DNA from 2 places in the Microbacterium sp. NPDC058342 genome. Region 2 is predicted to be linked to the other one. Evidence: riboswitches for the same ligand, from Rfam matches in the RefSeq annotation. Region 2 holds a riboswitch; the other holds the start of a gene.
The links. A riboswitch is a leader RNA that binds a small molecule or an ion and turns the genes downstream of it on or off. The one in region 2 is predicted to bind thiamine pyrophosphate.

Region 1: another riboswitch for thiamine pyrophosphate. It lies ahead of thiM (hydroxyethylthiazole kinase); the one in region 2 lies ahead of ACFWHT_RS11220 (ECF transporter S component).

The regions. Positions count from the first base shown of each region.
Region 1 covers NZ_JBHXID010000003.1:238,560-244,507, forward strand. The annotation lists gene pheT (phenylalanine--tRNA ligase subunit beta) at 1-2,236, shown strand, start outside; gene ACFWHT_RS14965 (pyridoxal 5'-phosphate synthase) at 2,300-2,884, shown strand; gene ACFWHT_RS14970 (cupin domain-containing protein) at 2,881-3,309, shown strand; gene ACFWHT_RS14975 (NAD-dependent epimerase/dehydratase family protein) at 3,395-4,387, shown strand; TPP riboswitch at 4,425-4,518, shown strand; gene thiM (hydroxyethylthiazole kinase) at 4,510-5,355, shown strand; gene ACFWHT_RS14985 (bifunctional hydroxymethylpyrimidine kinase/phosphomethylpyrimidine kinase) at 5,352-5,948, shown strand, end outside.
Region 2 covers NZ_JBHXID010000002.1:269,716-275,663, forward strand. The annotation lists gene ACFWHT_RS11210 (ABC transporter ATP-binding protein) at 1-2,099, shown strand, start outside; gene ACFWHT_RS11215 (D-alanyl-D-alanine carboxypeptidase family protein) at 2,209-3,930, opposite strand; TPP riboswitch at 3,970-4,079, shown strand; gene ACFWHT_RS11220 (ECF transporter S component) at 4,072-4,716, shown strand; gene ACFWHT_RS11225 (ABC transporter ATP-binding protein) at 4,718-5,948, shown strand, end outside.

The sequences.
Region 1 (5,948 bases), on a different contig from region 2:
CGCCGGCGACAAGGTCGTGGTGACGCTGCCCGGGGCCGTTCTGCCCGGCCCGTTCCCCATCGCGGCTCGCAAGACGTACGGTCACGTCTCCGACGGCATGATCGCCTCGGCACGTGAGCTGGGCCTGGGCGATGAGCACGACGGCATCATCGTGCTCTCGACGCTCGGTCTCGACCCCGAGGTCGGCGCGGATGCCATCGAGCTGCTGCACCTGAACGACTTCGCGGTCGACATCAACGTGACGCCCGACCGCGGCTACGCGTTCTCGCTGCGCGGCGTCGCCCGCGAGTACTCTCACGCCACCGGAGCCGCCTTCCGCGACCCTGCGCAGCGCGATTTCGCCGAGCTGCAGCCTGGTTCCGGTTTCTCGATCTCGGTCGACGACCGGGGCCCGATCCGCGGCAACGTCGGCGCCCGCGAGTTCGTCGCCCGCGTCGTGCGGAACGTCGACCCGGCGCGGCCGACCCCGCCGTGGATGATCGCGCGGCTGGTCCTGGCCGGCATGCGCCCGCTGGGCGTGCTGATCGACATCACCAACTACGTGATGCTCGAGCTCGGCAACCCCATCCACGGCTATGACCTCGACAAGCTGCAGGGCGGCATCGTCGTGCGCCGCGCCGAGAAGGGCGAGCGGATGACGACGCTCGACGGCCAGGACCGAGCCCTGCACGTGGAGGACCTGCTCATCACCGACGGCTCCGGCCCGATCGGCCTGGCCGGCGTCATGGGCGGCGGCACCACCGAGATGAGCGGGACCACGCGCAACGTGCTGATCGAGGCCGCGACCTTCGACCCGGTCACGATCGCCCGCTCCGCGCGACGCCACAAGCTGCCCAGCGAGGCGTCCAAGCGCTTCGAGCGCGGTGTCGACCCGCTGATCCCGTTCGTCGCCGCCCGCCGTGTGGCCGACCTGATGGTGGAGCTCGCCGGCGGCGAGCTGACCGACGAGGGCGGCGCGCTGTTCGCCGACGTCGACATCGCGGGCATCGACCTGCCCCGAGGTTTCGCACAGGGGGTGATCGGCGTCGACTACACCGACGACGAGGTGATCGGCGCGCTGGAGATGATCGGCGCCGAGGTCACGGCGACCGACGGCGGCTGGTTCGTCATCCCGCCGAGCTGGCGCCCCGACCTCACCGACAAGTGGACGCTCGTGGAGGAGGTCGCCCGCATCCACGGTCTCGACCGCATCCCGTCCGTCCTGCCGACCCCGCCCTCCGGTCGCGGCTACACTCCGCTGCAGCAGGGACGCAAGCGCGTGGCGGACGCCGTCGCCGCGGCGGGCTTCGTCGAGACGCCGGCGTTCCCGTTCGCCAACGAGGAGCAGAACGATCTGCACGGCTCGGCGAGCGGTGAGCACCTGCCCAGCATCCGCCTGGCCAACGCCCTGGACGGACAGGCCGCGTACCTGCGTCGCTCGCTGCTGCCCGGTCTGCTGCAGACCGCGCACCGCAACATCTCGCGCGGTCTGGTGGACCTGGCGATCTTCGAGACGGGACTCGTGTTCACCCCCGAGGCGGGCGTGACCTACGGCACCGACTCCGTCCCGCCGCTCGCGCAGCGTCCGAGCGATGAGACCCTGGCGCAGCTGAACGCGGCCATCCCGCCGCAGCCGCGGAACATCGCGGTGCTGCTGACCGGCCACGTCACGCCGCGCCAGCCCGGGCGTGCCGCCGAGCACGCGAGCCTGGGCGACGCCCTGCACGCCGTGCAGGTGATCGGCGTCGCGGCCGGCGTCGACATCGACGTGGCCCAGACGCAGCGCGCCGCCCTGCACCCGGGGCGCGCCGGCGCTCTGAGCGTGCGCGGCGAGGAGATCGGCTACGTCGGCGAGCTGCACCCGCGAGTCGCCGCGGATGCCGATCTGCCGGGCCGCGCCGTGGTGCTCGAGCTCGACCTCGACCGCCTGCTCACCCTTGCGGGGGAACGCGTGGTCGTGGAGTCGCTGTCGACGTACCCCGCGGCGACGCAGGACGTCTCGCTCGTCGTGGATGTCGCTGTGCCGGCGTCCGACGTGCGCGCCGCGCTGGTCGAGGGCGCGGGCGAGTTGCTCGAGTCGGCGGCGCTCGTCGACGACTACCGGGGCGAAGGCGTGGCCGAGGATTCCAAGAGTCTCACCTTCGCACTGCGCTTCCGGGCGTCCGACCGCACCTTGACCGCCGCCGAGGCCACCGAGGCCAAGCTCGCCGGAGTCGCGGTCGCGACCGACCGCTTCGGCGCCGCGATCCGCGACTGATCCGCCTGCATCGCCGCCGCATTCCGCACCGGGATGCGGCGGCGACTGCGTAGGCTCGAGGTCATGACCGACGCCGCGTGGCTGCGCAGCCTGCGCACGCTCTCCGGGGACGCCCCGGCATTCGACCCTGCTGGGGCCCCGGCCGATCCCGTCGTGCTCTTCCGGGACTGGCTGGCGGATGCCGTGGCACGCGGCGTCGCCGAGCCGCATGCGATGACGCTGGCGACCGTGGACTCCGACGGTCTGCCGGATGCGAGGACTCTGATCCTGAAGGACTTCGGTGATGCCGGCTGGGGCTTCGCCGGGCATCGACGCTCTGCCAAGGGCGTGCAGCTCGCCGCCCGGCCTGCTGCGGCGCTGAGCTTCTGGTGGCAGCCGCTGGTCCGCGCGGTGCGCGTGCGCGGCAGTGTGCACGAGGCCACCGCAGCGGAGTCCGCGGCGGATCTCGCCGCTCGCTCGCCCGCCGCCCGCGCCGGGGTCGCCGCCGGAGACTGGGTGCTCTGGCGCGTCGTTCCGGAGCGCATCGAGTTCTGGCAGGGTGCGCAGGACCGCGACCATCTGCGGCTGGTGTACCGCCGGGGTGCGCACAGCTGGACCCGCGAGGCCGAGCATGCCGAGAACGGATCCGAAGAGAAGGAGATGCGATGAGCGACTACCAGGTGACCGAGATCGGCGCGCTGCAGGACTGGCGCGCGTTCCATGGCGGATTCGATGAGGCGCGCTCGCGCGACGGCCGCCGCGTCGTCGACCACGAGCTGACCATGCAGTACATCGGCATGACGGCGAACGCCCTGGTCCCGGGTGAGGAAGCCGGCTACTGGCACGTGCACGAGAAGGTCGAGGAGCTGTACGTGTTCCTCGCCGGACGCGGCCAGATGGGGCTGGACGACGACGTCGTCGACGTGGAGGAGGGCACGGTCGTGCGTGTGGGTCAGGGCGTGTGGCGCACCTGGCGGGCACTGCCGGACAGCCCGGGCGAACTGCGCTGGCTCTGCATCCGCGCCGGCGGCGAGCACCTTCCGCACATGCCCGACGACAGCCGTCGCGGGCCGGACCGTCCGATGCCGTGGTGAGTCCCGTCCTTCGGCGGGAGCGGGGTCGCATCCGCTGACAGCGGAAGCCCTTCCCTGTGGAGCGTCCGGATGCTGTCATGGCGTCATGACTCAGGTGCTGGTGCTCGGTGGAACCGGGTGGCTGTCGGGGCGGATCGCGCGGAAGTGGCGGGATGCCGGGGCGCAGGTGACCTGCCTCGCGCGGGGCGGACGTCCCGCGCCGGACGGGACGGTGCTGCTGCGCGGGGATCGCGATGATCCGGCCGTGTACGACCGGCTGCGCGAACAGCACTGGGACGAGGTGGTCGACATCTCCTCCCGGGCGCGGCACGTGCGCGAGGCGGTCGCGGCGCTCGGTGCGAGCACAGCGCACTGGACCTACGTCTCGTCGATGTCGGCGTACTCCGACGACACGACCCTCGGGCTCGACGAATCCGGGGCACTGCACGAGCCCGCGCAGGAGGGCGACGAGTACGAGTACGGCGCGGAGAAGGTCGCCGCGGAGCAGGCCGTGAGCGCGCTGGGGGAGCGGGCCTTCATCGTCCGGCCCGGCCTGATCGTCGGGGAAGGCGATCCCAGCGACCGCTTCGGGTACTGGGCGGCGGCGTTCGACCGCGCCGGGAACCAGCCTGTACTCGTCCCCACCCTCGCCGACAGGTACACGCAGGTGATCGACGTCGACGACGTCGCCGAACTGCTGGTGAGCGGCAGCAGGCAGGGGATCGTCAACGCGATCGGAGACGCTCACCCGCTCGTCGACGTGCTGCGCCGCATCCGCTCGGCCGCCGGCCACACCGGCGAGCTCCTCGAGGCCTCCGACGACTGGCTGCGCGGGCACGGCGTGGACTACTGGATGGGAGAGCGTTCCCTGCCGCTGTGGCTCCCCGCGGACATGCCCGGGTTCGCCCGTCGGGACAACACCGCGTACAAGGCATCCGGTGGTCGCCTCACGCCGATCGACGACACCATCCGGCGCGTGCTCCACGACGAGCGCGCCCGCGGGCTCGATCGCGAGCGCCGCGCGGGACTGACCCGTGCGGAGGAGCAGGAGCTCATCGGACAGCTCGTGCCGGCCGACGTCGATCCCGCTGACGACTGAGCCGACCCGACGACCGACGTCCTTCGCTAGACTCGCGATCAGTGACACGGGGTGCCGCATCCGCGGCTGAGAACAGACCCGTCGAACCTGATCTAGTTCGTACTAGCGAAGGGATGTCGCGAATGAGCGATCCTCTGCGTCCTGCATCCGCCCCCGGCCTCGCCACCGAGGCGGCCGACCTGCTGAGGGCGCTGCGCGCGGGCCCGCCCCTCACCCACTGCATCACGAACGCGGTGGTCACCGGCTTCACCGCCAACGTGCTGCTCGCCGTCGGCGCGGCCCCGGCGATGGTCGACATCGTCGGCGAGGCCGGGATGTTCGCGGGCATCGCCTCGGGCGTGCTCATCAACCTCGGCACTCCGACGCCCGAGCAGCGGGCGGCGAGCCTCGAAGCCGTCGCCGGCGCGAACGCCGCAGGCACGCCGTGGGTGCTCGATCCCGTCGCGATCGGGGCGTTGCCGATCCGCACGGCGCTCGCGCACGAACTCGCACAGCAGCGCCCGACCGCGATCCGCGGCAACGCCTCCGAGATCCTCGCGCTCGCCGGTCTCAGCGCCGGTGGTCGCGGTGTCGACGCCACCGACACGACGGATGCCGCAGCCGAGGCCGCACGCGCACTGGCGCACCGGCACGGCAGCGTCGTGGCCGTGTCCGGTCGCGTCGATCTCCTCACCGACGGAGAGCGGGTGCTGCGGCTCGCGAACGGCGACGAACTGCTCACCCGGGTGACGGGCGGCGGCTGTGCTCTGGGGGCGGTGATGGCAGCCTTCCTCGGCGCCGCCCGCGGCACCGGAGCGGATGCCCTGACCGCCGTCGCGGCGGCGAGCCTCTTCTACACGATCGCCGCGGAGCGCGCGGCTGCGCGCTCCGCAGGACCCGGCAGCTTCGCCGTCGCACTGCTCGACGACCTCGCCGGCCTGCAGCCCGAGGACATCGCCGCCGCCCGCTTCGAGGCGGAGGCACTGTGAACGCCGACCTCTCGCTGTACCTCGTCACCGACCGGATGCTGTGCGGCGACCGCGGGGTGTCCGAGACCGTGCGCCTGGCCGTCGACGGCGGCGCCCGCATCGTGCAGCTGCGCGACAAGGAGGCGACGGATGCCGAGACCGCGGCTCGGCTGATCGAGCTGTCGCAGGTCATCGACGGTCGCGCGCTGCTCATGGTGAACGACCGGCTCGACGCGGCGCTCGCCGCCCGTGCGGCCGGCGCCCGCATCGACGGCGTGCACCTGGGACAGGGCGACGCATCCGTGCTCCGCGCCCGCGCCGAGCTCGGACCCGATGCGCTGATCGGCCTCACCGCCAACAGTCCCGAGCACCTCGAGGCCGTGCTCGCGCTTCCTGCGGGTACCGTCGACTACCTGGGGGTCGGCGTGATCCGCCCGACCAGCACCAAGCCCGACCACCCGCCGGCACTCGGGGTGGACGGCTTCCGCGCGTTCGCCGCCGCCAGCCCGCTGCCGTGCGTCGCGATCGGCGGAGTGGGCATCGACGACACCGAGGAGCTGCGGGATGCCGGCGCGGCGGGACTCGCGGTCGTCTCGGCGCTGTGCGCGGCCGAG
Region 2 (5,948 bases):
AGGCGCGTCTCGACGGCGGAGGGTTCGACGGCCCCGCCCCGGGCAAGGCCGATCACTTCGGCCCCAGCTTCCTGCGCATGATCGGGCTGCTGAAGCCGTCGGCGCTGTGGTTCGTGCTCGTCTCCGTCCTCGGCGCGATCGGCGTCGTGCTCGCGGTGGCCGCGCCCAAGGTGCTCGCCGAAGCGACCAACGTCGTCTACGAGGGCTTCATCTCGATCCAGCTCGGGCTGCCCAACGGCGACTTCCCCGGCCTGCCCGCGGGCACGCCCAAGAGCGAGGTCGTCGAGATCCTGCGCGGCGCGGGCCAGGACGACTACGCGAACATGGTCGGCGCGATGGCCGACTTCGCGGTGGGCGACGGCGTCGACTTCGAGGCGCTGCGCTGGATCATCATGGCGGTGATGGCGATCTACATCGTCTCGGCCCTGCTCAGCTGGATCCAGGGTTACGTCATCAACGTGATCATGGTGCGCACCATGTGGCGCCTGCGCGAGGCGGTCGAGGCGAAGATCAACCGCCTGCCACTGTCGTACTTCGACAAGGTGCAGCGCGGCGAGCTGATCTCGCGCGTCACGAACGACATCGACAACATCACCCAGACGATGCAGCAGTCCCTCTCGGGCGCGCTGACGTCGGTGCTCACGGTCGTGGGCGTGCTGATCATGATGTTCTCGATCTCGTGGCAGCTCGCTCTCGTCGCACTGGTGTCCCTGCCGCTGATGGGCGTCATCTTCGGCGTCATCGGGCCGCGGTCGCAGAAGGCCTTCGGCACGCAGTGGCGCAAGGTCGGCCGTCTCAACGCCCGCGTCGAGGAGGCCTTCTCCGGCCACGCGCTCGTCAAGGTCTTCGGCCGTGAGCAGGACGCCCTCGACCGCTTCCAGTCCGAGAACGAGGAGCTGTACCAGGCGAGCTTCAAGGCGCAGTTCCTGTCGGGCATCATCATGCCCGCCATGACCTTCGTCGGGAACCTCACCTACGTGGGCATCGCGGTGCTGGGCGGCCTGATGGTGGCAGGCGGAAACCTGCGCCTCGGCGACGTGCAGGCCTTCATCCAGTACTCGCAGCAGTTCAGTCAGCCGCTCAGCGAGCTGGGCGGCATGGCCGCGGTGGTGCAGTCGGGCACGGCTTCGGCCGAGCGCGTCTTCGACTTCCTGGATGCCGACGAACAGGATCCGGATGCCGAGGACGCCCCGAAGGTGCCCGAGGGCAAGGGCGTCATCGAGTTCGAGCACGTCGCCTTCTCGTACAGCGAGGACCGACCGCTCATCAAGGACCTGTCCTTCCGGGTCGAGCCGGGGCAGACAGTCGCGATCGTCGGTCCGACGGGCGCGGGCAAGACCACGCTCGTGAACCTGATCATGCGGTTCTACGAGCTGAGCTCGGGGCGCATCCTGCTCGACGGGCAGGACATCGCCGACGTCGACCGCGACGAGCTGCGCTCGCGCACCGGCATGGTCCTGCAGGATCCCTGGCTGTTCGCCGGCTCCATCCGCGAGAACATCCGCTACGGCAAGGCGACCGCGACCGATGACGAGGTCATCGAAGCGGCCAAGGCGACGTACGTGGACCGCTTCGTGCACGCGCTGCCCGAGGGGTACGACACCGTCCTCGACGAGGACGCCTCGAACGTCTCGGCCGGCGAGCGTCAGCTGATCACGATCGCCCGTGCCTTCGTGGCGCAGCCGTCGATCCTCATCCTCGACGAGGCCACCAGCGCGGTCGACACCCGCACCGAGCTGCTGCTGCAGCACGCGATGGCGGCCCTGCGGAAGGGACGCACCTCGTTCGTGATCGCGCACCGTCTGTCGACGATCCGTGATGCCGACCTCATCCTGGTGATGGAGCACGGCGACATCGTCGAACAGGGCGATCACGACTCGCTGATCGCCGCCCAGGGCGCGTACTGGCGGCTGTACCAGTCGCAGTTCGAACAGGCCGCCACCGACATCGACGCGGAGGAGGCCCTCACCGGCTCGATGCCGGTCGTGGTGACGGGAGACGCCGAGGACGGCGCATCCGACGAGGATGCCGAGCCCACGAACGAGACGGTGGCCGCCGATTCCGTCGAGTCGACGGCATCCGACACCGGCCGGGCCTGACCCGCTGTCCCAGAGACGCCCGTCCCCGCTCGGGGGCGGGCGTCTTTCGGCGGGCGAGGTCGGCGCGCCGTCCACGTCGATGCCCGGCCCGGTCATCGCCGAGGCCGACTCAGTCCTTGTCGAGACCGAACAGCTCGAGCGGATGGGTGAGGCGCCACCAGAGGCTGGGCGCGGGCACGTCGTCGGCGAGCGACACCGACGTCTCTGCGGAGTCGATCGGGCCCTCGGCCGTGAGCGTGCCCGCCTCCGCGCCTGCGGTCGTCCTGGCGCCGAGATCGAGCGAGGCGGTCGCCGTCGCGGAGGCGCCGTTCCACAGCACCACGCGGGCATCGGCGTCCGTCACGACGTCCACCTCGGCTCCCCACTCGGTCGTGACCTGACCCACGACGGTTCCAGCCGGCACCGACACGGGCTGCTCGGCGAGGGATTCCTCCACCTCGGCGAACAGCGAGCGGGTGACGGCGAGGCGCGCCTTGTTGCTGTCCTGGCCGAGCACGGCGGCGAAGAGCCGCACCGTGTTCTCGCCGACCTGCACCTCCTTGGCGGTGAGCAGGTTCCAGTGCGACAGCGTGCCGGTCTTCACACCGACGACGCCGGCGTCCTTCAGCATCCCGTTCGTGTTGGTGACCGTGCCCACGCCGGGGATCTCCGCCGATCTCGTGCCGACGATCTCGGCGAAGACGGGGTTCTTCATCGCCAGCTCGCCGAGCTGGACCAGGCCCGCGGGTGTGGCGACGTTGCCGCTGTCGAATCCGGACGGCGTCACGAGCGTGACGCCGGAGATGCCGTGGTCCCTCAGCCACGTGGCCGACGCTGCGGCGAACGCGCGGTCGGAGCCCCAGAGCTCGTCGGAAAGCCGGTCGATGTAGTTGTTCGCGGAGCCGAGCAGAATGCCCTGCAGCATCTGGTACTCGGTCAGGCTCGCGCCAACGGGCACGTCGAGCGAGGACTGGTTCGCGCGACGGTAGCTCCAGTAGTCACGGGAGTCGGCGTAGGTGAACGCGAAGCTCGGGCCCTGCTCGCCGACCTCGAGCGGCAGCTCGTCGAGCACCATCAGGACGCTTGCGACCTTGGTGATGCTCGCGATCTCGTCCTGCGAGGTGGTCGACGCCAGCGGCGCGATGCCCTCCACGGCGACCGCCGCGCTGCCCTGCGCGGGAGCTGTTGCGGTCGCGGCGGGAGCGGGATCGATCTCCACCTGCGTGGCCGTGATGGTCGGCGGGACCTCGTGCAGCGGCCACAGCAGCGTCGTGGCGACGTACGAAGCGCAGAGCGCCGCGACGATGCCGACGGGGAAGAGCACCCGGGGGCGCCGCCAGCCGGGTGTCAGGCGGGCTCCCGCGAAGAGATCCGACGCCTCGGCATCCGCCGCGTCCGCGACGGCCACCCGTCGCGGGTCGAGCCAGGTCAGTGCCGTCGTCGGATGCGTCTCGTCGGCCCAGGCCCGGACGGGCTCGCGCTCGTCGTGCACCTCGGGATTCGAGTCGCCGTCGGAGTGCGGCTCGGAGAGGGACTCGGGCGGGGCTTCGCCCTCGTCGGGGCCGAAGAGGGCGGTCGCGGCGATCGGGGCCGCGTCGGCGGGGTCGGCGGCGCGTCCGCGGGGCGGACCGGTCTCGGGGACCGTGGTCTCGTCGTCGACATCCACAAGGTCAGTATCGTCGTCCCGCGCCGGGGCGACGGGAACCGCGCCGTCCGGGGCCGCCGACGTGTCCTGCGACCCGTCGGCGACGGACGTCTCCTGCCCGTCGTCTGCCTGCTCGCCGTGCGCGCGAGACCGCTCGCGCAGCGATCGGCGCGTGAGAGCACGCGTGGACTCGGGGGAGACAGTCACCCGACCTACGCTACCAAGCACTCACCGGACTATGATCGAGGTCATCACCACGGGAGTCCGGCGTGCCGGGCTGAGAGGAAGCGAACCGCGCTTCGACCGTCGAACCTGATCCGGATCATGCCGGCGCAGGGAGGAGTTCCTATGAACACGTCCGCACCCACGTCCACATCCGCGCCCGTCCGCGCCGGATTCCTCCGCCCCGGCGCCCTCCGCTGGCGCGTCGTCGACATCGTCGTCGCCAGCGTCCTCGGAGTCGCCTGCGGATTCCTGTTCTACGCCTGGAACTTCGGGTACCTCGGGCCGAAGGCCCTGCTCGAACCCTTGATGCCCGGCGTCCAGGGACTGCTCGACGGCCCGTGGCTGATCGCCGGCGTGCTCGGCGGCCTGGTGATCCGCAAGGCCGGCGCCGCGATCTACGTCGAGACGATCGCCGCCGTGGTCTCTGCGCTCGCGGGCGCGCAGTGGGGAGGGTTCCTCACGATCGAGGCCGGCCTCGTGCAGGGACTCGGCGCCGAACTGATCTTCCTGCTCTTCGCCTACCGGGTATGGACGCTGCCCGTCGCGGTGCTCGCCGGAGCCGGCGCCGCTCTCGCGGGCGGGATCAACAACATGATCCTCTGGTTCGCCGGATCGGATGCGACGTTCACCACCGTCTACATGATCTGCACCGTGCTCTCCGGCGCCGTGCTCGCGGGACTGCTCGGCTGGCTCCTGACCCGGGGTCTCGCGGCGACGGGCGCGTTGGACCGCTTCGGGTCGGGCCGTGAGGTCCGGGCGCGCGTCTGACATGGCATCCGCCGGGAACCGGCCGCTCGCGGTCGAGGCGCGCGGCTGGGGATGGCGGCATTCCAGCCGGCTCGCGTGGGCGCTGCGGGACGTGTCGCTGCGGATCGAGGAGGGCGAGCGCGTGCTGCTGCTCGGCGCCTCCGGCGCCGGCAAGTCGACCCTGCTGCACGGACTCGCCGGCGTGCTCGGCGGCGACGAGGAGGGCGAGGCCGAAGGGGAGCTGCTGATCGGAGGGATGCCTGCGGCCTCGGCGCGCGGCCGCGTCGGGCTCGTGCTGCAGGATCCTGATTCGCAGGTCATCCTCGCCCGCGTCGGCGATGACGTGGCCTTCGGCTGTGAGAACCTGGGCGTCCCGCGTGCGGAGATCTGGCGCCGGGTCGGGTCGGCACTGGACGCGGTCGGTCTCGACGTTCCCCTGGATCGGCCCACCAAGGCGCTGTCCGGCGGGCAGAAGCAGCGCCTCGCGCTCGCCGGCTCGCTGGCGATGCAGCCGGGACTGCTGCTGCTCGACGAACCGACCGCGAATCTCGACACCGACGGGGTGGTCGAGGTCAGGGAAGCGGTGGAGCGGATGCTGCGCACGCAGCACACCACGCTGGTCGTCGTCGAGCACCGTCTCGACGTGTGGCTCCCGCTGATCGATCGCGTCATCGTGATCGGAGGGGGCGGTGTGATCGCGGACGGGCATCCCGATCGCGTGCTCGTCGACGAGGGCGCCCGGCTGGCCGAGGCCGGGGTGTGGGTGCCAGGGCATCCGCCCCGCTTCCCACCCGCTCCGGCGTCCGCGCCCGGGCCGCAGCTGCTGCACGCCGCGGAGCTGTCGGTCGCTCGCGTGCGCGGCGCGACCGTCGCGCACGGCATCGATCTCGAGGTGCGGTCGGGGTCGGTGCTGGCGATCACCGGCCCGAACGGTGCGGGCAAGTCGACGCTCGGGCTGACCCTCGCGGGACTCCTGCCACCCGCGGCCGGCGGGGTCACGGCATCCGATCATCTCGCCGCCGGCGCGGGGCCGGAGCCGATCCGCTGGGCGTCACGGCAGCTGCTCACCCGCATCGGCACCGTCTTCCAGGAGCCCGAGCACCAGCTGCTGTCGAAGACCGTGCAGGACGAGCTCGAGGTCGGGCCCCGTTCGCTCGGCCTCGCGGATGCCGAGATCGCTGCGCGCACGGACGAACTGCTCCAGCGCCTGCGACTGGACCGGCTCGCCCGAGCGAACCCGTACACGCTGTCGG